One region of the Pantoea sp. CCBC3-3-1 genome, then DNA from elsewhere that is predicted to be linked to it. Evidence: riboswitches for the same ligand, from Rfam matches in the RefSeq annotation. Region 1 holds a riboswitch; each other region holds the start of a gene.
The links. A riboswitch is a leader RNA that binds a small molecule or an ion and turns the genes downstream of it on or off. The one in region 1 is predicted to bind thiamine pyrophosphate.

Region 1 (10,423 bases):
CAAATTTATGAGGTCTGATTCAATGATTCGTACTCTCCTCCTACCAGGTCTACTACTAAACGCATTTTACTGCGCGGTAGACTTGTGGGCGGAATGAATCACTGATTCAGGCTTACAAACTAAAGAACCCGCGCAAATGCGCGGGTTTTTTTATGCTCGCAGCAAATGGCGACGCAAACACGACAAGGAATTACTTCATGAGCCAACAAGTTATTATTTTCGATACCACTCTGCGTGATGGCGAACAGGCATTACAGGCCAGCCTGAGTGTGAAAGAGAAACTGCAAATCGCGCTGGCGCTGGAGCGGATGGGCGTTGACGTGATGGAAGTCGGTTTCCCTATCTCCTCACCTGGTGATTTTGAGTCGGTACAGACCATCGCCCGCCAGATAAAAAACAGTCGTGTTTGCGCCCTGGCCCGCTGCGTTGATAAAGATATTGATGCCGCTTACGAAGCGCTGCGTGTGGCAGAAGCCTACCGAATCCATACCTTCCTGGCGACGTCACCGATGCATATCGCCACCAAGCTGCGCAGCACGCTGCCGGACGTGATTGAGCGCGCCGTGACCATGGTGAAACGCGCTCGTAACTACACCGACGACGTTGAGTTCTCTTGTGAGGATGGTGGACGTACGCCAATCGACGATCTGTGCCGTGTTGTTGAAGCCGCTATTAACGCGGGTGCGACCACCATTAACATTCCTGACACCGTCGGCTACACCCTGCCAAATGAATACAGCAACATCTTTACCCAGTTGCGCAATCGCGTCCCAAATATTGATAAAGCGATTTTGTCCGTCCATACCCATGATGATTTAGGCATGGCTGTCGGCAACGCGATTGCTGCGGTCCAGGCGGGTGCTCGCCAGGTTGAAGGCACCATCAACGGTCTGGGCGAACGCGCCGGTAACTGCGCGCTGGAAGAGGTGATCATGGCGATCAAAACCCGTAGCCAGATCATGAACGTGCAGACCAACATCAATCATCACGAAATTTACCGCACCAGCCAGCTGATCAGCCAGATTTGTAATATGCCGATCCCGGCCAACAAAGCCGTGGTCGGTACCGGCGCTTTTGCTCACTCTTCTGGTATTCATCAGGACGGCGTGCTGAAAAACCGCGAAAACTACGAAATCATGACCCCGGAATCTATCGGCCTGAATCAGGTGCAGCTGAACCTGACCTCACGCTCGGGCCGTGCCGCCGTGAAGCATCGTATGGACGAGATGGGCTACAAAGAAAATGACTACAACCTGGACAGCCTGTACGACGCCTTCCTGAAGCTGGCTGATAAGAAGGGCCAGGTGTTTGACTACGATCTGGAAGCCCTGGCGTTTATCAACAAGCAGAACGAAGAACCTGAGCATTTTCGTCTGGACTACTTCAGCGTGCAGTCGGGTTCCAGCGTAATGGCAACCGCGTCGGTGAAACTGGGCTGCGGTGAAGAAGTGAAGTCCGAAGCGGCGACGGGCAATGGTCCGGTCGATGCCGTTTACCAGGCGATTAACCGTATTACTGACTTCGATGCAGAACTGGTGAAATATCAGCTGACGGCCAAAGGTCACGGTAAAGATGCGCTGGGACAGGTAGATATCGTGGTGAATTACAACGGCCGTAAGTTCCATGGCGTAGGTCTGGCGACGGATATCGTTGAATCCTCAGCCAAAGCGATGATCAATGCGCTGAACAACATCTGGCGCGCACGTCAGGTCGAGCAGGAACTGCAACGAAAATCTCAGGCTAACGATCAAAAGGAAGCGGTATAATTATGTCAAGGACCTATCATATTGCGGTTTTGCCCGGCGACGGTATTGGCCCGGAAGTGATGGCTCAGGCCAGCAAAGTACTGGAGGCGGTGCGTCAACGTTTTGCCATGCGCATCACCACCAGCGAATATGACGTCGGCGGTATTGCCATTGACCGCCACGGCGAGCCGCTGCCTCAGGCGACCATTGCCGGTTGCGAACAGGCCGATGCCATTCTGTTCGGTTCCGTAGGCGGCCCGAAATGGGAACATTTGCCCCCTGCTGAGCAGCCTGAGCGCGGCGCGCTGCTGCCGCTGCGTAAACATTTCCGCCTGTTCAGCAACCTGCGTCCGGCCAGCCTGCATCAGGAGCTGACCGCGTTCTGCCCGCTGCGTAGCGATATCGCCGCCAAAGGGTTTGATATTTTGGTCGTCCGCGAGCTGACTGGCGGTATCTATTTCGGCCAGCCAAAAGGCCGCGAAGGCAGCGGCCAGCATGAACGCGCCTTCGACACCGAAATTTATCACCGCTTTGAAATCGAACGCATTGCCCGTATTGCCTTTGAATCCGCACGCAAACGTCGCAAAAAAGTGACCTCCATCGATAAAGCCAACGTGCTGCAATCTTCTATTCTGTGGCGGCAAATCGTAACCGAAGTGGCGCAGGATTATCCGGACGTCGAGCTGCATCATATGTATATCGACAACGCCACTATGCAGCTGATCAAAGAGCCTTCCCAGTTTGACGTCATGCTCTGCTCTAACCTGTTCGGCGATATTCTTTCCGACGAGTGCGCGATGATCACCGGTTCGATGGGCATGCTGCCCTCGGCCAGCCTGAACGAGCAGGGTTTTGGCCTGTTTGAACCTGCGGGTGGCTCCGCACCCGATATCGCCGGTAAAAATATTGCTAACCCCATTGCCCAAATCCTGTCGCTGGCGCTGCTGTTGCGCTACAGCCTCGATGCGGCCGATGCGGCCGATGCCATCGAGCAGGCCATCAGCCGCGCGCTGGCAGAAAATTACCGTACCGGCGATTTAGCCGGCAACGGTAAAGCGACCAGCACCGAGGAAATGGGTTCGATTATTGCCCGGTTTATCCGCGAAGCCTGATTATGAAAACATTATACGAGAAGCTGTTTGACGCGCATGTCGTTTATGAAGCGCCCCGTGAAACGCCGCTGTTGTACATCGACAGGCATCTTGTCCATGAAGTGACGTCAGCGCAGGCCTTTGATGGTCTGCGTGCGCATGGCCGCCCGGTGCGCCAGCCGTCAAAAACCTTTGCGACAATGGATCATAACGTCTCCACCCAGACGCGAGACATCAACGCCAGCGGCGAAATGGCACGCATCCAGATGTCAATGCTCATCAAAAACTGTGAAGAGTTTGGCGTACGGCTGTATGACCTCAAGCATCCTTTTCAGGGCATCGTGCATGTGATTGGCCCCGAGCAGGGCATGTCTCTGCCAGGCATGACCATTGTCTGCGGCGACTCGCATACTTCCACGCATGGCGCTTTTGGCGCGCTGGCGTTTGGTATCGGCACCTCGGAAGTTGAACACGTGCTGGCAACGCAGACGCTGAAGCAGTCTCGTGCAAAAACCATGAAGATTGAGGTGATCGGTCAGACCGCGCTGGGGATTACCGCTAAAGATATTGCGCTGGCAATTATTGGTAAAACCGGTAGCGGCGGCGGTAACGGTCACGTGGTGGAGTTTTGCGGTCAGGCAGTTGAAGCCCTGAGTATGGAAGGCCGTATGACGCTGTGCAATATGGCGATTGAACTGGGCGCGAAAGCGGGCCTGGTCGCGCCGGACGACACCACGTTTAATTACGTTAAAGGTCGACAGTTCGCGCCGAAGGAAGCCGCCTGGGACGAGGCGGTTACTTACTGGCGCACGCTGAAATCCGACAGCGGTGCGCGGTACGATAAAGTCGTCACGCTGAAGGCGGAAGAGATTGCACCGCAGGTAACCTGGGGCACCAATCCAGGCCAGGTGATTGCCGTTAACGAACGCATTCCCGATCCGGCCTCATTCAGCGATCCGATTGAACGTGCTTCGGCCGAAAAAGCGTTGGCTTATATGGATTTGAAAGCCGGAACGCGGCTGACCGATGTGAAGATCGACAAAGTCTTTATCGGTTCCTGCACCAACTCGCGTATTGAAGATTTACGCGCGGCGGCTTTGGTGGTGAAAGGCCATAAGATTGCGGCGGGCGTTCAGGCCTATGTCGTACCGGGTTCCGGTCCGGTGAAAGCGCAGGCGGAAGCGGAGGGTTTAGATAAAATCTTTCTTGATGCCGGTTTTGAATGGCGCCTGCCTGGCTGCTCCATGTGCCTGGCGATGAACAACGACCGTCTCAGCCCTGGAGAACGCTGCGCTTCCACCAGCAACCGCAACTTCGAGGGTCGCCAGGGGCGCGGCGGGCGCACGCATCTGTTAAGCCCGGCAATGGCTGCCGCTGCGGCGGTCGCAGGGCATTTTGCCGATATCCGCGAGCTGACTTAAGGGATCGTTATGGCTAAAAAATTCACCCAACACACCGGCATCGTGGTGCCGATGGATGCGGCTAACGTTGATACCGATGCCATCATTCCTAAACAGTTTTTGCAGATGGTGACGCGCACCGGCTTTGGCCGCAATCTGTTCTACGACTGGCGCTATCTTGACGCGGAAGGCCAGATCCCTAACCCGGAATTTGTATTAAATAAACCTGAGTTTCGCGGCGCGAGCATTATGCTTACCCGCGAAAACTTTGGCTGCGGTTCTTCACGTGAACATGCGCCCTGGGCGCTGACCGATTATGGCATTCAGGCGATTATCGGCAGCGATTTCGCAGACATCTTTGCCAATAACTCCTTCAACAATCAGCTGCTGCTGGTGACGCTGAGTGAAGAGGAAGTCGAGGAGCTGTTCCAGCGGGTTGCCGCGGATCCGGGCATCAGCTTCACCGTTGATCTGGAAAACCAGCAGGTCATTGCCGGTGAGAAAGGTTATGCGTTTAGCATCGACAGCTTCCGTCGTCACTGCCTGATTAACGGGCTGGATAATATCGGCCTGACGCTTCAGCACGATGCGGATATCACCGCTTACGAGCAGCAGCAGCCCGTGTTTTTGCGCTAGCGGATTTAAACAACCTCCCCAAAGCGTGCTGCACCAGCGTACAGCACGTTTTTTTACCTCTTAAAATTCAGAAACTCAAACATCCTTCACTTTCACCGACATCGCCAGCGCCGCCAGCGACAGGATCAGCGCGCCCCAGTAAACCGAATAATGGCCGAAGCTTTCGGCTAATGCGCCCTGCAAAACGCCCGCAAGGATTACGCCGGTTGAAATGCTGTTGGTGAATAACGTTGTTGCTGCGCCCGGCCTGCCTGGCATCAAATCCTGAAAATAGAGCATGCCGATCCCGGCGATAATCCCAATAAAAATGGCGTTGAAAATTTGCAGCGCCATCAGGGCCGCCCGTGAATGAAACAGCACCAGCCCCAGATAAAACACCACGCCGGACAGCACCGCAAACAGCATCATTTTACGTTTACCAAAGCGCTTTACATAATGACCCGCCAGCAGCATCGCCGGGATCTCCAACCCTGCCGCCACGCCCATCAGCAGGCCGGCTAGTTTGTCCGGCAATCCCAACACGCTGCTGATATAAAGCGGCATATCAATGATATACATGGTATTGCAGGTCCACATTAGCAGCGAGGCGATAAACAGCAGGCGCACATCCTTGTTTTTCCAGGCGCTTATCTGGGTCACTAATACCTCAGGCGATTGCTCAACCCGTGGAACAGAGGGCAGCGCAAACCAAATCAGTGCAATACAAACCACAAACAGGCCTGCGGCGATAGCAAACATGGTGGTAAAGCCATAATTCAGCGCCAGCGCAAAGGAAAGCGGCGGGCCGACAACCCAGGCAAGCGACAGCTGAGCACGCATTACCGAGCTGAACATCACCACTTCTCGCGCCGAACTGTCGGCATATTCACGTGCCAGGGCGAAAATTTGTGGCATCGAGACGCTGGCGATCGCTGAAAGCAGTACGCCGAAGGTAATCAGCGTCAGGTAATGACGGTTAAAAGCGAATAACAGCGCGTTGCCTACCGCCATCAAACAGCAAAACAGGATCAGCATCCGTCGGTCACCACGGTTATCCGAACGTTTGGCCAGCAGCAGGCTGACCACAATCCCGGCAATAGCGTTAACAGTATAAAACAGCCCAACCCAAAACGGACGCACTTGCACTTCGCGAGTCAGAAACAGGCTTAAGGTAGGTGCCTGAAGCGCACCCGCAACCCCGACCATAAAAGAGACGGCCATAAAAGCGAGATACACAGGATTGATACGACGGCCGGGCGTGAGAAGCGATTTCATAACTGATCCTTCAAGGAAAAATATCGCGACAGCAGGGAATAACGAAGCATAGAAGAAAACATGCAATGAAAAAAGCCAGCAGGCAAAACGCCCGCTGGCTGGTGAAACAGCACCATACTCAGATCGTAAAAAAATGAAATGTCAGAGCGCCATTCAGAGAATGCCTCCCGCTCTTTCATCCGCTTTCATTATTGCCTTAATATAAGGCAAGAAAAACTGACAGCTTTTGGCCAAGAGTTCCTCTTTTATGACATCGAAGCGTTTACATCAGCAGTTTATCCGGCTGTGGCAATGCTGTGAGGGCAAGACACAGGAAACCACGCTCAACGATTTAGCCGTGCAGCTTAGCTGTTCACGCCGCCATATGCGTAATCTGCTGAATGCGATGCAGCAGGAAGGCTGGCTGGCGTGGCAGGCAGAAGCGGGACGCGGTAAGCGCTCAACGCTGAGTTTTCTTTATACCGGACTCGCGTTACAGCAGCAGCGGGCGGAGGACCTGCTGGAACAGGATCGCATCGATCAGCTGGTGCAGCTGGTTGGCGATAAAAATGCCGTCCGCCAGATGCTTATCTCGCATCTGGGCCGCAGTTTCCGCCAGGGACGGCATATCCTTCGCGTTCTTTACTACCGTTCACTGCTCAACCTGCATCCGGCTACGCCGTTGCGCCGCTCAGAAACGCACCTTGCCCGCCAAATCTTCAGCAGCCTGACGCGGATAAATGAGGAAAACGGGGAAATCGAAGCGGATATCGCCCATCACTGGCAGCAGGTTTCGCCCTGCCACTGGCGTTTTTTCTTACGTCCGGCGATCCATTTTCATCACGGTCGTGAGATGGAGATGGTGGACGTTATCGCCTCGCTGGAAAGGCTCAAAGCCCAGCCGCTGTATGCCAATTTCCAGCATATTTCGTCGTCTACCCCATGGACGCTGGATATCCATCTGCATCAACCTGACAGCTGGCTTCCCTGGCTACTGGGCAGCGTCAGCACCGTGATCCTGCCGAAAGAGTGGCCTTCCCTGCCCGACTTCGCTCGCCAGCCAATTGGTACCGGGCCTTATGCGGTGGTGCATAATCAGCAAAGCCAGCTGCGTATTCAGGCCTTTGATGATTACTTTGGCTTCAGAGCGCTCATTGATGAGGTCAATATCTGGGTATTGCCAGAAATCAGTGAGGAGCTGGTCTACTCAGGCGTGAAGCTGGAAGGCGGCAGCGAGGCCGAAAAGTCGGAAGAGAGCCGCCTGGAGGAAGGCTGCTATTTTTTGCTGTTCGATCAGCGTTCAGAGGCAGGACGCAATGAGCATATCAGACGCTGGGTCAGCGCCATTGCTAATCCCATTGCCTTGCTGAACCAGTCCGGCGTTGGCTATCAGCGCTACTGGTTTCCCGCGTGGGGCCTGCTGCCGCGTTGGCATCATCGCAATGACATCACGCCTGTAGAAAAACCGGAAGGCCTGACTTCGCTAACGCTGACTTTCTATAGCGATCATATTGAACATCAGGGCATCGCCAATGCCTTACGGCCGCTGCTGGCTGAGAAAGGCGTTGAACTGATCGCCAGACAGGTCGATTACGAAACCTGGTATCGTGGCGAGGCAGAAAGCGATATCTGGCTGGGCAGCGCCAACTTTACGCTGCCGCTGGAATTTTCGCTGTTTGCCCTGCTGTATGAAATGCCGCTGATGCGCCACTGTCTGACCGTAGACTGGGAAAGCGACGCCCAGCGCTGGCGTGAACAGCAGCTACCGCTGGCCGACTGGAGCAGGAAGCTGATTACCAGCGGCAGCCTCCATCCTCTGTTTCACCACTGGCTGTTGCTGAAAGGCGAACGCAGCATGCGCAATGTGCGGATGAACACGCTCGGCTGGTTCGACTTCAAATCCGCCTGGTTCGCGCCGCCGGAATCGTGATGCTTTCGCAAGCCGCCGGAAATCATTATGATTATGCCGACCTCAACAGGGTGCATAACGGGTTGTTAGTCCGTTTACGCTGAGAAAAACCCATCGAACCTGACCCGGCTAATACCGGCCCAGGGATTTGAGATGACTCGCCTGCTCAGATCATGCGTCACTTCCCTCTACAAGGAACGCAAAGTGTTAAAAAAAGTTCTTCCTCTGATGGTTCTCTGTTCGCTCCCGGCCTTTGCCGCCAAACCCACGCTGACGGTTTATACCTACGACTCTTTCTCTGCCGACTGGGGCCCCGGCCCGGCAATTAAAAAAGCTTTTGAAGCCAGCTGCGGCTGCGAGCTGAAGTATGTTGCGCTGGAAGATGGCGTCTCGCTGCTTAATCGTCTGCGGATGGAAGGCAAAAACAGTAAGGCTGACGTGGTGCTGGGGCTGGATAATAACTTGCTGGATGCGGCCGAAAAAACCGGGCTGTTTGCCGCGAGTCATGTCGATACTCACAAAATCACCGTGCCGGGTGGCTGGAGCAACAGCACCTTTGTGCCTTACGACTATGGCTGGTTCGCCTTTGTCTATGACAAAACCCGGCTGCAAAATCCGCCCAAAAGCCTGAAGGAACTGGTGGAAAGCGATCGCCCACTGAAGGTGATTTATGAGGATCCACGCACCAGCACGCCGGGGCTTGGCCTGCTGCTGTGGATGCAAAAAGTCTTTGGCGATAATGCGCCGGACGCGTGGCAAAAACTGGCGAAGAAAACCGTCACCGTGACCAAAGGCTGGAGCGAGGCTTACGGCCTGTTCCTGAAAGGGGAAGGCGATATGGTGCTGAGCTACACCACCTCTCCGGCTTACCATCTGATTGAAGAGAAGAAAACCCAGTACGCTGCGGCAAACTTCAGCGAAGGTCATTATTTGCAGGTGGAAGTCGCCGGGCAGCTGAAAGGCAGCAAGCAGCCGCAGCTGGCACAGAAATTTATGCAATTTATGCTGGATAAGCCTTTCCAGAGCGCGATACCGCAAGGGAACTGGATGTACCCCGTCGTGCAGAGCAAGCTGCCCGCAGGCTTTGAGACGCTGACCATCCCGACCGTGTCGCTTCAGTATTCGCCACAGGAAGTCGCCAGCCAACGTAGCCAGTGGATCAATGCATGGCAACGCGCCGTCAGCCGCTAACCGCCGGTCCGCTGGTGCCGGGTGCACTGGCGGCCACGCTGCTGGTGGCTGTTGCACTGCTGGCAATAACGGCCCTGTGGCGCAGCGCGCCTGCCGTCGACTGGCACAGCATCTGGCAGGATGACTATCTCTGGCACGTGCTGCGCTTCTCTTTTTGGCAGGCTTTTCTCTCTGCCTCGCTTTCAGTCCTGCCCGCTATTCCTCTGGCGCGGGCTTTATATCGCCGCCGCTTTCCGGGGCGAAAAATGCTGCTACGCCTTTGCGCGATGACGCTGGTGCTGCCGGTGCTGGTAGCGGTGTTCGGCATCCTCAGCGTATATGGCCGCACCGGCTGGCTGGCGCAGCTTTGTTCGCTGCTTGGGCTGAACTACAGCTTCACGCCTTACGGCCTGCAAGGTATTTTACTGGCGCACGTATTTTTTAATCTGCCGCTGGCCGCACGACTGCTGCTTCAGGCCCTTGAGCAAATTCCTGGCGAACAGCGCCAGCTGGCTGCCCAGTTGGGGGTGGCTGGCTGGAACCATTTTCGGATTGTGGAATGGCCGTGGCTGCGCCGCCAGATCCTGCCTGCGGGCGCGCTGATCTTTATGCTGTGCTTTGCCAGCTTCGCAACCGTGCTGTCGTTGGGCGGTGGGCCAAAAGCGACCACCATTGAACTGGCTATTTTTCAGGCGTTAAATTTTGATTATGATCCCGGCCGGGCAGCGCTGCTGGCGCTGATCCAGATGGTTTGTTGTCTGGCGCTGGTGATGGTTAGCCAGCGACTCAGTAAGGCGCTGCCTGCCGGAACGGCCAATATCAGTGGCTGGCGCAACCCGGAGGAGAGTCTGACCGCAAAACTCACTGACGGCCTGCTGCTAACGCTGGCGCTGCTGTTACTACTGCCTCCCCTGGTGGCCGTTATCTCCGAGGGCCTGAACGGCGGAATGGCCAGGGTGCTGCAACAGCCTGCACTCTGGCAGGCAACGTTTACCTCGCTGCGGATTGCACTGGGTGCGGGCATGCTGTGCGTGATCCTGACCTTTATGCTGCTGTGGAGCAGTCGCGAGCTGCGTCTGCGGCAGCGGCCTTTTTCCGGCCAGATGCTGGAGCTGAGCGGTATGCTGATCCTGGCGATGCCGGGCATTGTATTAGCTACCGGTTTTTTCCTGCTGCTTAATGAAACCACCGGGCTACCGCAGTCGGCAGACGGCATCGTCATTTTTACTAATGCGCTGA
Region 2 (10,423 bases), 2.4 Mb from region 1:
GATTACCCGCCTGAAAGAAGAACAGACTACGCCGGATGAGGAACTGGCACAGGCCGCTCATGGCCTTGGTTATTATCTGCGTCAGCCGATTATCCTCGTTACCGCTTTCGCCTTCTTTTGCTATAACTACATTCTGTTTTTCTTCCTCAGCTGGTTCCCGGCCTATCTGGTTCAGGCCCATAGCCTGGATATTAAATCAATGAGTATGACCACCGTGATCCCCTGGGTGGTCGGCTTTGTCGGGTTGGCGCTGGGCGGCTGGATCTCCGACAAAATTTTCAACATCACCGGTAAGCTCCTGCTTTCACGAAAAATTGTGTTAGTCGTCTCTCTCTTCGCCGCAGCCTTGTGCGTGGCCCTTGCCGGTTCGGTTAAGGGCGTTTACCCCGCCGTGATCCTGATGTCGGTCTCAATCTTTTTCCTCTACATCACCGGGGCGATTTACTGGGCGATTATCCAGGATGTGGTGCATAAAAGCCGCGTCGGCGGCATTAGCGGCTTTATCCATCTTATCGGTAGCCTCTCCGGCATTGTCGGCCCGGTCGTAACCGGTTACATCGTGCATCACACCGGTAAATTCGACAGCGCTTTTATTCTGGCGGGCGTCGTTGCGGCGCTGGGTGCCGTGCTGGTTCTGCTGGTGATCAAAAGCCCAAAAAGTACGAAAACGCCGGTTTCAGTTTAGTTGCTGTGGGTACGCACTGGCGTACCCTGTTGATTAAGGAGTATGTATGCTGTCCGTTGAAACATTACCCGCAGGGACTTTGATCCCCCATTACGACCGCAGCGCCTTACGCACGCGCATCGTGCATATAGGTTTTGGTGCCTTTCATCGCGCTCATCAGGCGGTATGCACGGATATTCTGGCCGCCGAGCATAACAGCGACTGGGGTTACTGCGAGTGCGGCATTACCCTGAACAATAACGGCGAGCTGTTCAATGCATTGCGTCAACAGGACCTGCTTTATAGCGTGACGGAAAAAGCCGATGACGGCCTGCACACCCGCGTAGTGGGTGTAGTAACACAGGCGCTATATCGTAACTGCGACGGTATCGAAAAAATTATTAGCGCGATGTGTCAGCCTGACGTCGCGATCGTGTCCATGACGGTGACAGAAAAAGGCTACTGCTATCAGCCTGCAACCGGCCAGCTGAATCTTGACCATCCGGCCATCGTACACGACCTGGCGCACCCTGAAGATCCGCAATCTCTGCCGGGGATTATTCTGGCAGCGATTAAGCGCCGTCGCGACGCCAGCCTTCCACCTTTTAGCGTGATGTCCTGTGACAACATGCCTGAAAATGGTCACGTTACCCGCAACGTCGTGGTACAGCTGGCAGAGCAGCAGGATCGCCAGCTTGCTGATTATATCCGACAGAATATTACCTTCCCGTCGACCATGGTCGACCGCATTGTGCCAGCCATGACGGCCGAAGCTTTTCAGTCTTTAAGTCATAAACTGGGCTGTGCCGATCCGGTGGGCGTTGAATGCGAACCTTTTTTCCAGTGGGTCATCGAGGATAAATTTGTTAGCGGTCGTCCGGCGTGGGAAAAAGCCGGCGCCGAACTGGTAGCCGATGTCCTGCCTTATGAAGAGATGAAGCTGCGTATGCTGAACGGCAGTCATTCTCTGCTGGCTTATACCGGCTATCTGGCGGGTTACGAGACCATCAGCGAGTGCATGGACGATGCTGATTACCAGCTGGCCGCGCGCAAACTCATGCTTGATGAGCAGGCGCCAACGCTGAGAACGACCGGCGTTGATTTGGTTGCCTATGCCGACTCCCTGATTGCACGCTATAAAAACCGGGCGATTAAACATCGGACTTATCAGATCGCGACAGATGGCACGCAAAAATTACCGCAGCGCTGGCTCGACAGCATTCGCTGGCATCTTCGCAACGGCAGTCGTTTTGAACTGCTGGCGCTGTGCGTTGCCAGCTGGATACGTTTCGTAAAGGGCGTTGATGAACAGGGAAAAGCATTTGTTATCAACGATCCATTACGGTCTGAGCTGGCGCGATTAACCCAAAGCAGCGCGGAAGGTGAACCACGTGTTACCGCTCTGCTTTCGCTGAAAGAAGTCTTTGGCGAAGACCTGCCGGACAACTCGCTATTCCGGGATCGCGTTACGCATTACTACCAGCTGTTATTGCTTTCAGGTGCAAAAGCTGCGGTTCGTCAGGCGATCCGCGCCGGGTAATGGTTTCATGGCAAAAGGGCTGGCGCTGGTGCATCAGGCTGATTAGACTGATCTTCCCAGCGTCAGCTTTTATGACGCCTTATCGGAATGAAATTACCGAATGTCAATGACCTACACCATCACCGCCAGCGAACCCGTTAATCAGCAGATTTATCGTTTTCTGCGCCAGGATATTGTCACCTGTGCCATCCCTCCCGGATCGTTGCTGTCAGAAAAAGAAGTGTCGAGCCGTTTTGACGTTTCCCGTCAGCCGGTGCGTGAAGCCTTTATTAAACTGGCCGAAGCTGGACTGGTACAGATCCTGCCGCAGCGCGGTACCTTTGTGCGTCGCATCTCTGCCCAGCGGGTCGCCGATGGCCGTTTTATCCGCGAAGCGGTTGAAGTCGCGGTTGTACGCAGGGCGGCACTGGAAGCCACACCGGAAGCCCTGGCTTTGCTGGAGCATAATTTACAGCTACAGAAAATGTCGGCGGAACGTCAGAACAGCCAGGCATTTTTGCTGCTGGATGATGAGTTCCACCGTCTGATTGCGCAAAGCATTAACTGTGAGCTTGCCTGGGAGACGGTGGAAAATATCAAGGCCACCATGGATCGGGTGCGCTTTCTGACGTTGAGTAAAGTCTCGCCGCCAGAAAGCCTGATTGCGCAGCACAATGAAATCTATCAGGCGCTGCTGGCAAAAAACGCCGATGCCGCCGAACAGGCTCTGCGTCGCCATCTTCAGGAGATGATTTTTTCCATCACGCCTATTGCCGAGCAAAACAGCGAATGGTTTGAACAGCCCTGATATCAGGTCGGAAGCGCTGGCCATCTTTCTGTCGGATAGAGTGCCAGACGGATGTTGAATAAGTAGAACAGCGGGCGAAACAGCGCCGGTTCACAGCGGCTGGCGGCTTCGGTTTGCAGCAGCAGTCCATTTAGCGCCTCCAGCAATGACTGGGGCGGTTCACGCGAAATATTCTTCAACCGTTTCTTAAAATACTGATTAATTTCAAACATCAGCACATTGGTTTCCAGCGAATATTCTTTGAGGATCGCCTGATGGCGGCCGTAGAAATCATAGCAGTTAACGCCCAGCCAGATTTCAGTGATCAGATTTCCGCCCAGCGCCACGTTTGCCATGGGATCGATTTTGTTACGTGGCAAAATAATATTAATTTTATCAATCTGGCTCGCCACAAATTGCTGGCGGGATAGCAGCGTCGCGGCGTTAAGGTTTATTTCGCTGATAAACTGAAGCAGTTCTTTAATACCTTTTCGCAACACGCGCCGGGCAGTCCAGGCCGGTCTTTTATTACGGATGACCGAGGTAATCACCACAGCCAGCACAATCCCCACTACGGTTGAAATTGCCGCGTTGATAATCGATAACAAATCGGGTTTAAGGTGATGCGCCATGCCGATAAAACCAGGGATTTGCGTGGCAATAATCAACCCAATAAAATTGGTCGCCGGATTAGCAATAACCAATCCAAGGGCGAACAGCCCCGGCGCAAGGCAAATAATCAATGATTCATAGGTCGTGGTGCCCGGAATAATAATCCCGACGTACAGCACGCTGATAACGATGGCAATGACCACGCCTTTTAAGAAGACCTTCATTGAAGCAACGGGGCTGTCCAGAGCCGCGAAAAACGAGCAGACCACGGCGGCCATCATCGGTGCCGTTGAACCATCTTTCCAGCCCGTGCCAATCCAGAACAGGCAACCCAGCATCGTTGCGGCAAAAGCGGTAAAGCAGGATAAAAGCATTAACCCTTTGTCGGCATGTTTTTTAATCAGCTTTTGCCCGCCGCGCTGTTTTTTACTGCTGATCAAGCTAACCCGCTCCCTGGCGCCAAAATAACTTTCCGCTACCCGGACAAAATTAAGCAGTCGCTCAAGCAGCCCAACAAGCAACAGCCCCTCTTCCGCGTTCATGTCGCCATGATAGTAGCGCCTTTCGATCTCATCCTGCGCCGCAGCAAGGTCCGCCTGTATTGCCTGTGCGTTACCGCTCTGCTCCGGACTGTTGAGCCAGACAAGAAAATGGTTGAACGCTTCAGCGACAAAATCCGGCAGGCGGATATCCTGTTCGGCCAGTAAACTCAGGCGCTTCTCAATGGCGGTCAGCGTGGGGATGAGATAAGAAAGGTGCTGATATTGGGCGCCCACCAGGCGAATGAGCTTTCGGGCAGCGTCGCCTTCGTAAACACAATGGGTAATCAGCGATTCAACGGTGGCAGGATAACTGGCCATCTGAACCAGAATATGCTCTCTTTCCGGCGAAGGGTTTTTTGCCTCAACGGTCAGCAGCTCGTTACAAAGTTTTTTGGCGCTGTCGAACCAGTGATTGACGCTATTTTCCAGCAGGCTGCGCATTCGCACCGGGAAAACCAGCATATGCACCAGCGCGCTACAAATAATGGCAACGGTAATCTCTTCTATACGCGAAATGACCGTGTAGGTAATAGAAAGCGGCGTAGTAACATCCGCAAAGCCCATAATGGCCGCACTGTATCCTGCCAGCATAAAGACATAGCTTTTCGGCGTGCGATCGTGCAGCGAAAGGTATAAACAACAGGCAACCCACAGCGAAACGCTGAAGCTGAACAGGATCGGCGTGGTAACGGTAACCGGATAGATGAGAAAAATAAAAATCCCGCCCAGCACGGTGCCAAGCAGACGAAACAGCGCTTTTGACAGCGTCGAAGCAGAATAGAGCTGCGAGATAACATAGACTGAAACCATCGCCCACGCTGGCTTATCAAGATTTAGCACCAGCGCAATATATAAAGCTAAAAATGCCGCGATGCCGGTTTTCAGGGCAAACAGCAGGGCATTTTTTGACAACCATTTCATGAACAACAGCTCGCGACGAATTAAAAGGCTATTTTATCCCGAGCGGAAAAAGATTAGCGCCCTTCTGCTGGCTGAAGTTGTAACAAAATTACTGAAAAAGCAGGAAATTCAGGGGCGCATCCGGCCCCTGAATCATCAGTCAGGCGATGGTGACATCTTTCGCCAGATAGACATCCTGCACGGCGTTAATCAGCGCCACGCCCTCTTTCATCGATTTTTTAAAGGCTTTACGGCCGAGAATCAGCCCCATTCCCCCCGCGCGTTTATTAATGACCGCGGTGCGCACGGATTCCGCGGTGTCGGTTTCGCCAGCCGAAGCGCCGCCAGAGTTAATCAGCCCTGCGCGTCCCATATAGCAGTTCGCCAGCTGGTAACGCACCAGATCGATGGGGTTATCGCTGGTCAGCTTGCTGTAAACCCGCTCATCGGTAGAGCCAAATTTCAGGGCATTATAACCGCCGTTATTTTCCGCCAGTTTTTGTTTAACGATATCGGCACCGATAGTGGCAGCCAGATGATTGGCCTGGCCGGTTAAATCGGCGCTGGCATGATAATCCACGCCATCTTTTTTGAAGCCATTGTTGCGCAGATAAGCCCAAAGCACGGTGACCATCCCCAGCTCGTGCGCCCGCTCAAAAGCATGTGAGATATCTTCCAGCTGGCGGCGGGACTGCTCAGAGCCAAAGTAGATAGTTGCGCCAACCGCCACGGCTCCCATATTGAAAGCCTGTTCAACACTGGCGTACAGCGTCTGGTCGTACTGCGTGGGATAGCTCAACGTTTCGTTATGATTCAGTTTCACCAGAAAGGGAATACGGTGTGCATAGCGGCGTGAAACCGAAGCCAGCACGCCGTAGGTTGAGGCGACACAGTTACAACCCGCTTCAATGGCCAGTTCGACGATGTTTTTGGGATCGAAATAGAGCGGATTCGCGGCAAAAGAGGCCCCGGCAGAATGCTCCACGCCCTGATCCACAGGCAGAATGGAAAGGTAGCCCGTGCCCGCCAGGCGACCGGTGTTATACAGCGTTTGCATATTACGCAACACGGTTGGTGAACGGTCGTTATCGACCATCACCCGGTCAACATAATCCGCACCCGGCAGATAAAGGCTGTCTGCGGGGATGGTCATGCAGCGATGTTGCAAAAGAGAGTCTGCTTCTTTGCCCAGTAACTGTACGATGTCCGTCATGTAAACTCCTGTTGGTGTATGAGAGCAAACGCCCCCGGCTGAAATGCCTGACCCCCAACAGCGTGGACCCGCAACCGCGCTTAAGGCAAATTGCTGACTCCATTTTTCAGAACCTTCCCCATAAAGTTTTTTGCCAGATGCGCTACCACCAGCGATAAAAATGGTGCACCGGCCCAAAACCTGCGCCCACTTCCAGCGTATCCGCCTGTTCCAGCGCGACCTGAAGCCACTGTTTGGCTTCGCGGACGGTTGTTATCCAGTCCTGATGACGCGGGCGTAGCGCCGCCAGGGCAGAAGAGAGCGTACAGCCGGTACCATGCGTATTTTTTGTCGGCACGCGCAGAGCGGTGAAACGCTGCTCCAGTTGAGGCGTGAACAGCCAGTCAGGGCTTTCTTCATCGCTCAGGTGGCCGCCTTTCATTAATACCGCCTGACAGCCCATTTCCAGCAGTGCCCTGCCCTGCTGCCGCATCTCGTCTTCATCACGGGCAATTGCACAGCCCAGCAATGCAGCCGCTTCGGGCAGATTGGGCGTAATCAGCGAAGCCTGAGGTAAAAGACGCTCCCGCAGCGTCTTTACTGCGCGCTCCGACAACAGCGGATCGCCGCTTTTGGCCAGCATAACGGTATCCAGTACCAGCCAGGGAATCTCAGCCCATTGCAACCCCTGCGCGACCACCTCAACAATATCGGAGTCATGCAGCATGCCGATTTTAACGCTGTCGATTCGTACATCACTCAGCACAGAGGAAAGCTGCGCTGCAACGAAATCCGCATCGACAGGAAAGACGGATTGCACGCCGCACGTATTTTGCGCTACCAGTGCGGTAATCACGCTGGTGCCGTAAGCACCCAGCGCTGAAAAAGTTTTGAGATCGGCCTGAATGCCTGCCCCACCGCTGGGATCGGTGCCGGCAATTGTCAGCGCGTTGATTCGTTTCATGCCATCGCCTCCGGATGTAAACGAGACAATTCATCAAGAAACAACGGCACGAAGGTGCCTGGCCCGCCCGCTGTGGCAGCAGCCTTTTCTCCGGCCAGGCTCATCAAACGGCAAGCGCTGGCGGTATGAACCAGCCTGTCACCTGGCAGCGCGGTAAAACCGGCAACCACCGCTGAGAGCGCGCAGCCCGTTCCTACCACCCGCGTCATTAATGCCGAGCCGCCTGGCACGGCCAGAATGCGGAGCCCATCGGTAATGAAATCGATCTCGCCCGTCACCGCAATCACCGCCCCGGTTGATTTAGCCAGCAGCGTGGCCGCCTCCAGCGCGGCAGAGGAGTCGTGGAGGCTATCCACACCTCGCCCGGAAACCGTCTGACGAGCCAGCGCCATAATTTCCGAAGCATTGCCACGAACGGCGGCCGGACGGTATTCCAGCAGCTGCTGGCAGAAGTCACTACGGAAAGTTAAGGCGCCCACTGCCACCGGATCCAGCGTCCAGGGACGCCCGGCTTTTACGGCGCTTTTAACGGCGGTAAGCATCGCCTCACTGCGCGCCGCTGTTAACGTTCCGACGTTGATCAGTACGGCATCCGCAATAGCGCTGAACTCCCGGGCTTCAGAGGGTTCGATAACCATGGCAGGAGAAGCGCCAAGCGCCAGCAAAACGTTGGCGGTAAAGGATTGCACCACATCGTTGGTCAGGCAGTGGATCAGCGGTGAAGCCTGGTGAAAAAGATTTAAAGAAGGCGCAGCCATCGCTGCCGTAAAGCGAGAAGGTTGGATCAAAATAAGACTCCCAACCGGCGTACAAGAAGGCGATGCGGTTGGGCATCTGACTTCCCTCCGCTGGCATTATCCAGTTCAGGTTCAACGGGTTTTTCTCAGCCCTTTCTTTGGAAAGAAACGGCACCCCGAGTCATAGTGCAAGCTTTGCAGCATAAGGAAGCGGCTGGATTAACGCAAGTTTTACCTCATCCTGCCGTTTCGCCTAAGAAACAGCTGAAGCTATTACAAGAAGAACACATGAATCTCACAAATAAAATAGTCGACCTGTCAATATAAATATATTTGCAACCTGCCTAACATTAACTGGAAGCATTAATCATAAAACTAAACTAACGCGCCAGTTTAATACTTATTAAATCGGCACAAAAGGTGGCTTTAAAAAAATCACATGGCAAACTTAATCAGTAATAAGATAATTCTTATTGCTGTACGCACCAAAGATATTTGCAACATGCCGATTACAAAGGGAATTAAATGAAGCTTAAGTTTCTTGCTATTTTTTGCTGCAATTTCTTTGCCGCCACGTCCGTTCTTGCTGGCGTGATGCGGGAAGATGTCGCCGTTCAGGAATACCGCGACTTTGCTGAAAACCTTGGGAAATATGCGGTTGGCAGAGAAAATATTGAAGTTTTTAAAACCGACGGCACTTCTGCAGGCATACTTGATTATCCGATGCCTGATTTTGGTGCTGTTGTCTCCGGCGGCTACGCTACGCTTTTCTCTGCCTCTTACCTTGCCAGCGTACAGCATAATACCGGTTATAAAACCGTTGATTTTGGCAATAACGCCAAATACAAAACGATCTATAAATTGATTAATCGCAATGAATATGACGTGCGCGATTTTCATCTGCCTCGTTTAAATAAGGTTGTCACTGAAGCTGCCGCCATCCCTTCCGTGGTTGGCACGGAATTACGCGAAAATCCAGATCGCTATACCTGGTACGCCCGGGTGGGCGCGGGTACGCAATTTCAGGTTGATGCCGAAACACAAGAGCTGGTGCAACTGGCGGGCGCTTACAGCTGGAAAACCGGCGGTACCATGACCAATCCCACTTTCGAAAACTGGCGCCTGCGGTGGTACAACTACAGCCCGGATGATCCCAACGTGCAGCCGTTGGACAGTGCCAGCCGGGGCGGCGACAGCGGCAGCCCAATGCTGGTTTATGATAATGTCGATAAAGTCTGGAAACTGGCAGGCGTATTAACCAGCGGTGGTAACGACGGGCCTTATAATCTGCGTTCATATATTTTATTTGTGCAGGATGCTTTTGTTGAGCAAGTGATGGCGGCCAATGTCGATCCCGATATTACTGATAGCAGCGCCGAGGGCATTATTAACTGGGATCCAAATGCCATTACCCAAGGGGCTAAAAGCTGGCTGTGGCATGGCACTGATAAAACGCTGCCCACCGATGCCACTAACGAAGAATTAGATGCCACGAAAGATCTCCGTTTTAACGGCGAAGGCGGCACTCTGGTTTTAAACCAGGCGGTTAATCATGGCGCTGCCAAACTTCAGTTTTCCAATAATTATCAGGTTAAATCGGCAGAGGGCCAGAATAACAGCTGGGTCGGCGGTGGTATCGAAGTTGATGCAGACAAGACCGTACTCTGGCAGGTAAATGGCCTTGCTGGCGATGTGCTGCATAAAATCGGTGACGGCACGCTGCATATTAATGCGACAGGCGCAAACAGCGGTGGATTAAACGTGGGTGCCGGGACCGTTATCCTCGATCAGCAGGCCGATGCAAACGGCTTAAAGCAGGCCTTTTCTACCCTGACGCTGGTTAGCGGTCGTCCGGTGGTGGTGCTGGCGGATAAAGATCAGATTAACACCAAAAATATTCAGTTTGGCTATCGCGGCGGGACGCTGGATATTAACGGCAACGGCTTAACTTTTGCAGAAATTAACCATAACGATAATGGTGCAAAAATTGTTAACCGCAACCTGGATAAAACCGGCGTCGTCACGCTGTATGGCAATGGTTTCAACTTTCCTGGACATATCGGCGAACAGAATAGCGGCAAACTAAATCTTTCCTATTACGCATCAGACAGCGCTTACCGTGCAACACTGTCCGGTGGGGCCGATGTGGAAACGCTGGCGGTGAAGCGCGGTGAGCTGATTTTGTCAGGCCAGCAAACGCTGCATGCCGGTAACGTATTCTACAGCGACGACTGGAGCGAGCAGTCTTACCTGACAAACAAGACTAATGTGCTCTCGGGTGCAGCATTAACGGTGAGCGATCATGCCATTTTAGACGGGACGATCTCTGTCGCAGACAATGCCAGCCTGACTCTTTATGCCCATACTCTGCTTTCAGGTAGCCTGACGCTGGCAGGAACGGACAGCGTGCTGACGGCGGATATTACCGAACGTGAAAGCAGCGTAGAAGGTCTGTCATCCATGATTACGGCAGATATTAGCGGCAACGGTAAGTTGGTAAAAAGCG
Region 3 (10,423 bases), 570 kb from region 1:
TTGCCGACGCCTGCGGCGGCAAGATAGAGCGCAGCAGGCGATCCCAGTCCACCCAGGCCTACAATCAGCACGCTGGAGCGCTGCAATTTTTGCTGTCCGTCAAGGCCAAACTCCTCCAGCAGCAGCTGGCGGCTGTAGCGCATGAAGTCGTTATTACTGAGCATGAGCAATGCCTCCCGTACCGGCCAGCGCGAGGAGTTTTGCCGTGGCAGATTGCCAGTCGGCCGCCTGGGTTATCGCACTGACCACGGCGATGCTGCCCACGCCGGTTTCCAGTACCGCAGGCGCACGCGCAAGACTGATGCCGCCAATCGCTACGGTAGAAACGCCCTGCAAGCGCGAGACGTACCGTCTTAACGCCTCAAGTCCCTGAGGAGAAGAGGGCATCTCTTTGGTTTGCGTAGGAAAAACATGACCTAAGGCAATATAGGAAGGCTGTTCGGCCAGCGCGCGATCCAGTTCGGCATCATCATGGGTGGACAGACCCAGACGAAGCCCGGCGCGGTGAATCGCATCCAGATCGGCAACGTCCAGATCTTCCTGACCCAAATGGACGCCATAAGCCTGATAACGAATAGCCAGGCGCCAGTAATCGTTGATAAACAGCCGTGCCCGGTAGCGTTTTCCCAACGCAATTGCAGTAGCAATATCCTGTTCTACTGCCTCTTCAGGCCGATCTTTTATCCGTAACTGGAGGGTGCGCACCCCAGCTTCCAGCAGACGCGCTATCCATTCCACGCTGTCCACTACCGGGTAAAGACCGAGGCGAGCTTCCGTCAGGGGAAAGGGGCCCCGGTTCATACTTTCTCCTCCGGCGTCAGCGCATCGGCAGGATGATAAAGCTCGCTGCCACGGCTACGGAACGCCTGTGACATTTCCGCCATGCCAATCTCGATAGGTTTTGCTTCCGCTTCCTGCTTAGCCGCATATTCACGGACTTCCTGAGTGATCTTCATCGAGCAGAATTTGGGCCCGCACATCGAACAGAAATGGGCAACCTTGCCGGATTCCTGCGGCAGCGTCTCATCGTGGTAAGCGCGTGCGGTGTGGGGATCGAGCGCAAGGTTAAATTGATCTTCCCAGCGGAATTCGAAGCGTGCTTTAGACATGGCGTTATCGCGGATCTGCGCGCCGGGGTGGCCTTTGGCAAGATCGGCAGCATGCGCGGCGATCTTGTAGGTAATCAGCCCCTGTTTCACATCTTCTTTGTTGGGCAGGCCCAGATGTTCCTTCGGCGTCACGTAGCAGAGCATGGCGCAACCGAACCAGCCGATCATCGCGGCACCGATGCCGGAGGTAAAATGGTCATAACCCGGGGCGATATCGGTGGTCAGTGGGCCAAGCGTATAGAAGGGCGCTTCATGACAGTGCTCCAGCTGTTCAGTCATATTGCGTCTGATCATCTGCATCGGCACATGTCCCGGCCCTTCTATCATCACCTGCACGTCATATTCCCAGGCAATTTTGGTCAGCTCGCCCAGCGTGCGCAGCTCGGCAAACTGCGCCTCGTCGTTGGCATCCTGAACAGATCCGGGACGCAGGCCATCACCCAGCGACAGCGAAACGTCATAAGCAGCGCAAAGCTCACAGATTTCGCGGAAGTGTTCATACAGGAAGCTCTCTTTATGGTGCGACAAACACCATTTAGCCATGATCGAGCCACCGCGTGACACAATGCCGGTCAGGCGTTTTGCCGTCATCGGCACATAGCGCAACAGCACGCCCGCATGAATAGTAAAGTAATCAACGCCCTGTTCAGCCTGCTCCAGCAGCGTATCGCGGAACACTTCCCAGTTCAGATCTTCCGCCACGCCGTTCACTTTCTCCAACGCCTGATAGATAGGAACGGTGCCGACAGGAATCGGGCTGTTACGCAGGATCCACTCGCGCGTTTCGTGAATATTACGGCCGGTAGAAAGATCCATGATCGTATCGGCGCCCCAGCGTGCGGACCACACCAGTTTTTCTACTTCTTCTTCGATGGAGGAACTGACAGCGGAATTACCGATGTTAGCGTTTATTTTAACCAGAAAGTTACGGCCGATAATCATCGGCTCAGATTCGGGATGGTTAATATTCGCCGGGATGATGGCGCGTCCGGCGGCCACTTCCTGACGAACAAACTCCGGCGTTATGTTTTCAGGCAGACTGGCACCAAAGCTATTACCCGGATGCTGCTGGAGCAGCACTTCACCACGGATCCGCTCGCGGCCCATATTCTCTCTGATTGCGATAAATTCCATCTCGGGTGTAATAACACCCCGCCGGGCGTAGTGCAGTTGAGTCACGCATCGGCCAGCCAGCGCACGACGAGGACGCGGCAAATTATCGAAGCGCAGATGATCTAAGCCTTCATCCGCCAGACGCTGCTGCGTATAAACCGAGCTGAGTTGTTTGATATATTGCGTATCACCACGCTCGCTTATCCAGCCGTCACGCAGCTTATTCAGACCGGCATGCACATCAATTTTTGCCTCGGGATCGCCATAAGGGCCGGCTGTATCATAAACCGGAACCGGCTCATTTTCTTCCAGCAGCGGATTATCTTTGCTGCCGCCAACGACGGTCGGACTGAGCTGTATTTCGCGCATCGGTACACAGATATCCGGGCGTGATCCGGTCAGCCAGATGCGTTTTGAATTGGGAAAGGCAGAACCTTGCAGGGAATCAATAAACTGCTGCGCTTCGGCACGTTGTTCACGACGATTGGGTTTTTTACTGGGGGTAGACATAGCAAGTTCCTGAATAAAGGGAATGTTGCTTGTCCGGAGTTCGGAGGAGTAAGCGCAGGGTGTGAACAAGTGGCGTTACACCCACACTGAATATTTACTCTTGTTCCCTTCGCAGGTACTAACCTGATCAGGTTCCGCGGATCCCGAATGAACGGTCTCAGCCCCTAAGGGCACTCCGACAAGAAGAATTCTGCTGCCCGTAAGCAAACAGAACGACAGTGGCTGGCACAGGGCGAACCACCTGTATTGCCCATTCAGCATAAAGGGGCTTTTTTAAAACTACAAGGATTTTACATTTTCATAACGACTTACGCCGGACGAACAATGGCCTCATCATTAGCTGCGTCTTGCTTTACCGTACCTTTCTCTAAGGCCAGCTGGATGAATTTATCTTCCAGGGTAAAACGCGCTTCCAGCGCTTCGCCAACTTCTGACAGCGCCTGCTGAAACTCCATGCAGTTGTTGTGATCGATAGCGTTTTCCAGATGAGTATCATAAATACGCATAATCAGTTCAGTATTGGCCTGCAAAGAGGGATAGATTAGCGCGGCTTTGGCCAGCTGTTCCGTACCTTCCATCTCTTCGATAAAGCGTTCATAAGCGGTAAAGTGGCCGGTAGAAAGATAATCGACCAGGCTTTGACAAAAGGTATCCAGCGCGTTTTCGTCGAGCGTACTCAGCGAATCCTTGTTAGGCTTGATGCCAACCATTTGATAATAAGCGATGAGTAATTGCTTACGTGAGTGCAGACAAAAGTCTACCAGGTCGCTACATCCGCCTACGCGCGAGGCCAGAACTTCTAACTGGTTAAGCATGAGTGACTCCGTGAGTGATATTTAACAATGTCTAATCCCAATCCAGTAAGTTTGTGAAGCTGAGGATGAGCAATTTATGGAAGTTGAGATTTCAAGCGTAGACGCTGGCTGGTGGGTTGTCAGCCACGACCATAAACTATGGTTGCCAAAAGGTCAATTACCGTACGGTTCTGCGCAAAACCTGGAACTTACAGGCAAAAAAGCGTCGGTAATTGGTGAGTGGCAGGGCGAGCCCGTTTACCTGATTTGTGAAAGCCGGTCTGATGAAATGGGTTCCCTGCGACAAATCCTCGATCAGGATGTTGGCCTGTTCCAGCTGGCCGGGCGCGGTATTCAGCTCGCGGAGTTCTATCGCTCACACAAATTTTGCGGCTATTGCGGGCACCCCATGCACCTCAGTAAAACCGAGCGGGCTTGCCTTTGCGGACACTGCCGTCAGCGTTATTATCCGCAGATAGCGCCCTGCATCATTGTGGCAATCCGCCGTGGCGACGAAATCCTGCTGGCCCAACACACAAAACATCGTAACAACGTCTATACCGTGCTGGCGGGCTTCGTTGAAGTCGGCGAAACGCTGGAGCAAACCGTTGCGCGTGAAGTGATGGAAGAAAGCGGCATCAAAGTTAAAAATCTGCGCTATGTTTCCTCGCAGCCGTGGCCTTTCCCTCAATCGTTAATGATGGCGTTTATGGCTGACTACGACAGTGGCGAGATCGTCATCGATCCGAAAGAGCTGCTCGATGCGGGCTGGTATCGCTTTGATGCACTGCCGCAGCTGCCGCCAGCGGGCACGGTTGCCCGTCGACTGATTGAGGACACGGTTGCCCTCTGCCGCGCCGAAGCGGAATAACTGATATACTGTGCCCCTGAATGAAAAAGAGCCCTGAAGAATGAGTGAACTGAAGAACGATCGTTATTTGCGCGCCCTGCTGCGCCAGCCAGTAGACGTAACGCCAGTATGGATGATGCGCCAGGCGGGGCGTTATTTGCCAGAATATAAAGCAACGCGCGCCGTGGCCGGTGACTTTATGTCGCTGTGCAAAAACGCCGAGCTGGCTTGTGAAGTGACGCTACAACCGCTGCGGCGCTATGCGCTGGACGCGGCGATCCTGTTCTCCGATATTCTGACCATCCCGGACGCCATGGGATTAGGGCTCTACTTTGAAGCCGGTGAAGGGCCGCGATTCTCCTCGCCAGTCACCTGCCGCGCCGATGTGGAAAAACTGCCTGTCCCCGATCCTGAGCAGGAACTGGGTTATGTGATGAACGCGGTGCGTACCATTCGCAAAAATCTTAACGGCGAAGTGCCGCTGATCGGTTTCTCCGGCAGTCCGTGGACGCTGGCGACCTACATGGTTGAAGGCGGCAGCAGCAAAGCGTTTACCAAACTGAAAAAGATGATGTATGCGGATCCGCAGACGCTGCATCTGATGCTGGATAAGTTAGCAGACAGCGTTACGCTTTATCTGAATGCGCAGATCCGGGCGGGCGCGCAGTCGCTGATGATTTTTGATACCTGGGGCGGCGTGCTGACGGGGCGTGATTATCTCGAATTCTCGCTGCATTACATGCATAAAATCGTCGATGGCCTGATCCGTGAAAACGATGGCCGTCGCGTACCCGTAACGCTCTTTACCAAGGGCGGTGGGCAATGGCTGGAAGCGATGGCGGCGACCGGTTGTGATGCGCTGGGTCTGGACTGGACCACCGATATTGCCGACGCGCGCCGTCGCGTAGGCGATAAAGTGGCGCTACAGGGTAATATGGATCCGTCCATGCTGTACGCAGAGCCTGCCCGTATCGAACAGGAAGTGGCGACAATTCTTCAGGGCTTCGGCCAGGGGAACGGTCACGTATTTAACCTCGGTCACGGCATTCATCAGGATGTTCCGCCAGAACACGCCGGTGTTTTCGTGGAGGCCGTACACAAACTGTCACGTCAATATCACCAGGGATAATTATGGATATTCAGGCATTAAAGCAGGAGCAGATGACTCGCGCGGCTGAGATCGTGCGTGAAGATGATTTTGAAGTAATGCCGCCGCGCTACATCGGTGGTGCGGATGTGGGATTCGAACAGGGCGGAGAAGTGACTCGTGCCGCGCTGGTCATCCTTGAATACCCCTCATTGAAGCTGGTTGAGCATCGGGTGGCGCGTATCGCCACCACGATGCCCTATATCCCCGGATTCCTCTCTTTCCGCGAATACCCCGCGTTGCTGGCTGCCTGGGCGCTGCTGGAGCAAAAGCCCGATCTGCTGTTTGTCGATGGGCACGGCATCGCACATCCTCGCCGCCTGGGCGTTGCCAGCCATTTTGGCCTGCTGGTGGACGTGCCGACCATCGGTGTCGCCAAACGGCGCCTGTGCGGTAAGTTTGAAGCGCTGGAAGAAGAACCGGGCGCGCGTCAGCCGCTGTTCGACAAGGGCGAGCAGATTGGCTGGGTGCTGCGCAGCAAACGACGCTGTAATCCGCTCTTTATTTCCTCCGGCCACCGCGTCAGTGCCGATACCGCGCTGCACTGGGTGGAAACCTGTTTGCAAGGCTATCGTCTGCCGGAACCGACTCGCTGGGCCGATGCGGTGGCGTCACAACGGCCTGCCTTTGTCCGCTTTCAACAGCAGGGTTAACGGTGTGAGGCGCACGCTTTTCAGTTACACTGCAGGCCGCGCATTTTTCGTTTAAGAGATCCCAACATGATACGTAATCCGATTCACCTGCGGTTGGAAAAGCTGGAAAGCTGGCAGCACGTGACTTTTATGGCCTGCTTGTGTGAACGCATGTATCCCAACTACTGGGCATTTTGCCAGCAAACTGGTTTTGGCGAAGGGCAGCTTTATCGCCGCATCCTCGATCTGATCTGGGAAACGCTGGTGGTTAAAGATGCCAAAGTGAATTTCGATTCGCAGCTGGAAAAGCTGGAAGAAGCGATCCCGGCCGCAGAAGATTACGATCTGTACGGCGTGTATCCAGCAATCGATGCCTGTGTGGCATTGAGCGAATTGCTGCATTCACGTTTAAGCGGTGAGACCCTGGCTCATGCGATTGCCGTTAGCGAAGCGTCAATCACCAGCGTTGCCATGCTGGAAATGACCCAGGCTGAACGCGAAATGACCGAAGAAGAGCTAAAAGCGAACCCGGCTGTAGAAGAAGAGTGGGACATTCAGTGGGAGATTTTCCGCCTGCTTAGTGCCTGTGAAGAAAGGGACCTGGAACTGATAAAAGGACTGCGTTCTGACCTGCGAGAATCAGGGATTAGCAACATCGGTATAAATTTTCAGCAGTAAGGCGATAAAACGTGACTTCAGGCCTGATTTGTAGCGCCTTAAGGCTTCACATTCGCCCCCAGTCTGGTCTACATTTGGGGGGCTGAAAAATGTGGCTATCGGTGCGTGTATGCAGGAGAGTTCCAATACTGGTTTTTCCCTCGCACTTGATGCTTAGCAAGCGATAAATACACTGTAAGGATAACTTATGAACAAGACTCAACTGATTGATGTAATTGCGGACAAAGCGGACCTGTCTAAGACCCAGGCTAAAGCTGCTCTGGAATCCACCCTGGCTGCGATTACTGAGTCTCTGAAAGAAGGTGATGCTGTACAACTGGTTGGTTTTGGTACCTTTAAAGTTAACCACCGTGCTGAGCGTACTGGCCGCAACCCGCAGACTGGCAATGAAATCAAAATTGCAGCTGCAAACGTACCGGCATTCGTTTCTGGTAAAGCACTGAAAGACGCTGTTAAGTAAGCTGACAGTGAAAGGTTTTAAACAGGGGGGCGCTCTGCCCCTTTTGTTAAAACTGGTTTCTCCCCGTTTTTTTCTGACTGCCTCATTCCCACTGACGGCAGCTTCCCTGCTCTCATTGTGTGACGCACTATGATTCGCTCCCGGTTCTTTCTGCTTTCCTCATTGACAGTGATAATGCTTGCCGGTTGCAGTTCCCGTCCCGCGCATCCTGACTTTAGCGCCAGCGGCTATCTTGCCGATCGCGGTGCAGTACGTATCTGGCGTAAAGAGCGTGATTCGCACGTTACCCGTCTGATGACGGTCTATACCCCTTTCAATGGCCCGGCGGTGGAAACCACCGACTATCAGTGGCAGCAGGACAAACTGATCTCTATTGAGCGGCATATTGCGGGTGAGCATCCTGAAAGCGTAACGATGCGCTTTGATCAGGATGGCAGCCTGAGCTTTATGCAGCGGCAGCTGGAAGACAGGCGTGAAGCCCTGTCAGCAGATGCGATCGCGTTATATCAGTATGATGCCGGACGCATGCTAACCGTCAGCGATGATTTATTGAAAGGACGCGTGGTTTTGCAGCAGGGACACTGGAAGCCATCAGGCACGGTGACGTTTTGTCAGAAAGGAACCCGTCATCCCAGCTTTGACCGCTATGCCGCGAGCTATATTACGCAGCATCAGCAGGAATCGGGTAAACCGCTCAGTATTGCCTGGCTGGAAGCACCAGGCGGCACGCAGCTGCTACTGGTTTCCGCAGATGATATATGTCCTGCTCAGCCAACAGCTGAAGATTTCTGAGGCGCAAGCGCAAAGGGCCGAATTGCTCCGGCCCTCATGCAGACTACTTACGGCCAATCGCACGATAGCCAATATCGCTACGGCTGAAGCTTTTATTCCATGAAATATGTTTAGCCAGTTCGTAAGCATGCTTCTGCGCGGCAGCAACATCCTCACCCAGCGCGGTCACGCACAGTACGCGCCCACCGTTAGTCACGACTAAATCATCCTGCATTTTTGTGCCAGCATGGAAGACCTTGCCGTCCGGCGTCTCTTCCAGCGGCAGACCATGAATCTGATCGCCGGTACCGTAATCGCCAGGATAACCGCCTGCCGCCAGTACCACGCCGAGAGAAGGGCGAGGATCCCAGACGGAATCCTTGCTGTCCAGCTTGCCATCTACGGCTGCCAGGCAAAGATCGACCAGATCCGACTTCAACCGCAGCATGATTGGCTGCGTTTCCGGATCGCCAAAACGACAGTTGAATTCAATGACCTTGGGTTGACCGCTCTTATCGATCATCAGGCCAGCATAGAGGAAGCCGGTATAGACGTTGCCTTCGGCTGCCATACCGCGAACGGTTGGCCAAATCACTTCATCCATCACGCGCTGGTGGATTTCGTCGGTAACGACCGGGGCTGGCGAGTAAGCCCCCATGCCGCCAGTGTTCGGGCCGGTATCGCCATCGCCAACGCGTTTGTGATCCTGGCTGGTTGCCATGGGCAGCACGTTCTCGCCGTCAACCATCACAATAAAGCTGGCTTCTTCACCGTCGAGGAACTCTTCGACAACAATACGGTGGCCCGCATCGCCAAAGGCGTTGCCCGCCAGCATATCCTGAATCGCGTCTTCTGCTTCCTGTAGCGTCATCGCCACAATCACGCCTTTGCCCGCAGCCAGACCATCAGCTTTGATCACAATGGGGGCGCCTTTACTGCGCGTATAGGCAAGAGCCGCTTCGACATCAGTAAAGTTCTGGTATTCGGCCGTTGGGATCTGATGGCGAGCCAGGAAATCTTTGGTAAAAGCTTTAGAGCCTTCAAGCTGCGCAGCAGCCTGCGTAGGGCCAAAGATCTTCAGGCCAGCGGCACGGAAAGCATCTACCACGCCGATAACCAGCGGTGCTTCCGGGCCGACAATGGTCAGATCGATTTTTTCATTTTGTGCAAAGCTCAGCAGGGCAGGGATATCGGTAGCGCTGATAGCAACGTTCTGTAAAGCAGGCTCAAGTGCCGTACCCGCATTGCCTGGCGCGACAAACACCGTTTCCGCCAGCGGTGACTGGGACGCTTTCCATGCCAGCGCGTGCTCGCGACCGCCATTGCCAATAACTAAAATTTTCATTGTTCTGTTCCTTAATTAATGGCGGAAGTGGCGCATATCGGTAAAGATCATCGCGATATCATGTTCGTCAGCCGCAGCGATAACCTCTTCGTCACGGATTGAACCACCAGGCTGAATAACACAGCTCACGCCAGCCGCCGCCGCCGCATCAATACCGTCACGGAACGGGAAGAAGGCGTCGGAAGCCATCGCGCAGCCTTCCACAATCAGGCCTTCGTCTTTCGCTTTGATCCCGGCGATTTTTGCCGAGTACACGCGGCTCATCTGGCCGGCGCCGATGCCCACGGTCATATTGTCACGGGCATAGACAATGGCATTGGACTTCACAAACTTGGCAACCTTCCAGCAGAACAGCGCATCACGCAGTTCCTGCTCGGTCGGCTGGCGTTTGCTGACCACGCGCAGCTGGCTTTCGCCGACCATGCCCAGGTCGCGATCCTGTACCAGCAGACCGCCGTTGACGCGTTTGAAATCCAGACCGGCCTGGCGTTGCTGCCACTGTCCACAGGTCAGCACGCGAACGTTCTGTTTGGCAGCGGTAACGTGCAGCGCGGCTTCAGTGGCGGAAGGGGCAATGATAACTTCGACAAACTGACGGCTGATGATTGCCTGAGCGGTCGCTTCGTCCAGTTCGCGGTTGAACGCGATAATGCCGCCGAAGGCTGAAGTCGGATCGGTTTTGTAAGCCAGCTCGTAAGCATTCAAAATCGAGCCACCAACCGCGACGCCACAAGGATTGGCATGCTTCACGATTACGCAGGCGGGCTCACTGAATTCTTTTACGCATTCCAGTGCTGCATCGGTGTCAGCAATGTTGTTATAGGAAAGCGCTTTGCCCTGAACCTGTTGCGCAGTAGCGACAGAGGCTTCAGAAACATTCTCTTCTATATAGAAAGCAGCATCCTGATGGCTGTTTTCCCCGTAGCGCATATCCTGCTTTTTAATGAAGTTCAGATTTAGCGTGCGGGGGAAGCGACCTGCTGGCTCAGAAGTCTCACCATGATAAGCCGGCAC

Region 2: another riboswitch for thiamine pyrophosphate. It lies ahead of thiM (hydroxyethylthiazole kinase); the one in region 1 lies ahead of thiB (thiamine ABC transporter substrate binding subunit).
Region 3: another riboswitch for thiamine pyrophosphate. It lies ahead of thiC (phosphomethylpyrimidine synthase ThiC); the one in region 1 lies ahead of thiB (thiamine ABC transporter substrate binding subunit).

The regions. Positions count from the first base shown of each region.
Region 1 covers NZ_CP034363.1:807,192-817,614, reverse strand. Annotated here, with positions in the region: gene leuA (2-isopropylmalate synthase) at 198-1,766, shown strand; gene leuB (3-isopropylmalate dehydrogenase) at 1,769-2,857, shown strand; gene leuC (3-isopropylmalate dehydratase large subunit) at 2,860-4,257, shown strand; gene leuD (3-isopropylmalate dehydratase small subunit) at 4,267-4,872, shown strand; gene EHV07_RS03645 (sugar efflux transporter) at 4,948-6,126, opposite strand; gene sgrR (HTH-type transcriptional regulator SgrR) at 6,374-8,035, shown strand; TPP riboswitch at 8,072-8,179, shown strand; gene thiB (thiamine ABC transporter substrate binding subunit) at 8,219-9,205, shown strand; gene thiP (thiamine/thiamine pyrophosphate ABC transporter permease ThiP) at 9,181-10,423, shown strand, end outside.
Region 2 covers NZ_CP034363.1:3,226,190-3,236,612, forward strand. Annotated here, with positions in the region: gene EHV07_RS15170 (MFS transporter) at 1-685, shown strand, start outside; gene EHV07_RS15175 (mannitol dehydrogenase family protein) at 732-2,204, shown strand; gene EHV07_RS15180 (GntR family transcriptional regulator) at 2,305-2,991, shown strand; gene EHV07_RS15185 (FUSC family protein) at 2,994-5,045, opposite strand; gene fbaB (class I fructose-bisphosphate aldolase) at 5,185-6,237, opposite strand; gene thiD (bifunctional hydroxymethylpyrimidine kinase/phosphomethylpyrimidine kinase) at 6,380-7,180, opposite strand; gene thiM (hydroxyethylthiazole kinase) at 7,177-7,968, opposite strand; TPP riboswitch at 8,004-8,106, opposite strand; gene EHV07_RS25090 (S6 family peptidase) at 8,443-10,423, shown strand, end outside.
Region 3 covers NZ_CP034363.1:239,703-250,125, forward strand. Annotated here, with positions in the region: gene EHV07_RS00935 (HesA/MoeB/ThiF family protein) at 1-164, opposite strand, end outside; gene thiE (thiamine phosphate synthase) at 154-801, opposite strand; gene thiC (phosphomethylpyrimidine synthase ThiC) at 798-2,732, opposite strand; TPP riboswitch at 2,820-2,920, opposite strand; gene rsd (sigma D regulator) at 3,041-3,547, opposite strand; gene nudC (NAD(+) diphosphatase) at 3,624-4,397, shown strand; gene hemE (uroporphyrinogen decarboxylase) at 4,438-5,505, shown strand; gene nfi (deoxyribonuclease V) at 5,508-6,176, shown strand; gene EHV07_RS00970 (YjaG family protein) at 6,243-6,833, shown strand; gene hupA (nucleoid-associated protein HU-alpha) at 7,021-7,293, shown strand; gene EHV07_RS00980 (DUF1481 domain-containing protein) at 7,468-8,085, shown strand; gene purD (phosphoribosylamine--glycine ligase) at 8,129-9,409, opposite strand; gene purH (bifunctional phosphoribosylaminoimidazolecarboxamide formyltransferase/IMP cyclohydrolase) at 9,425-10,423, opposite strand, start outside.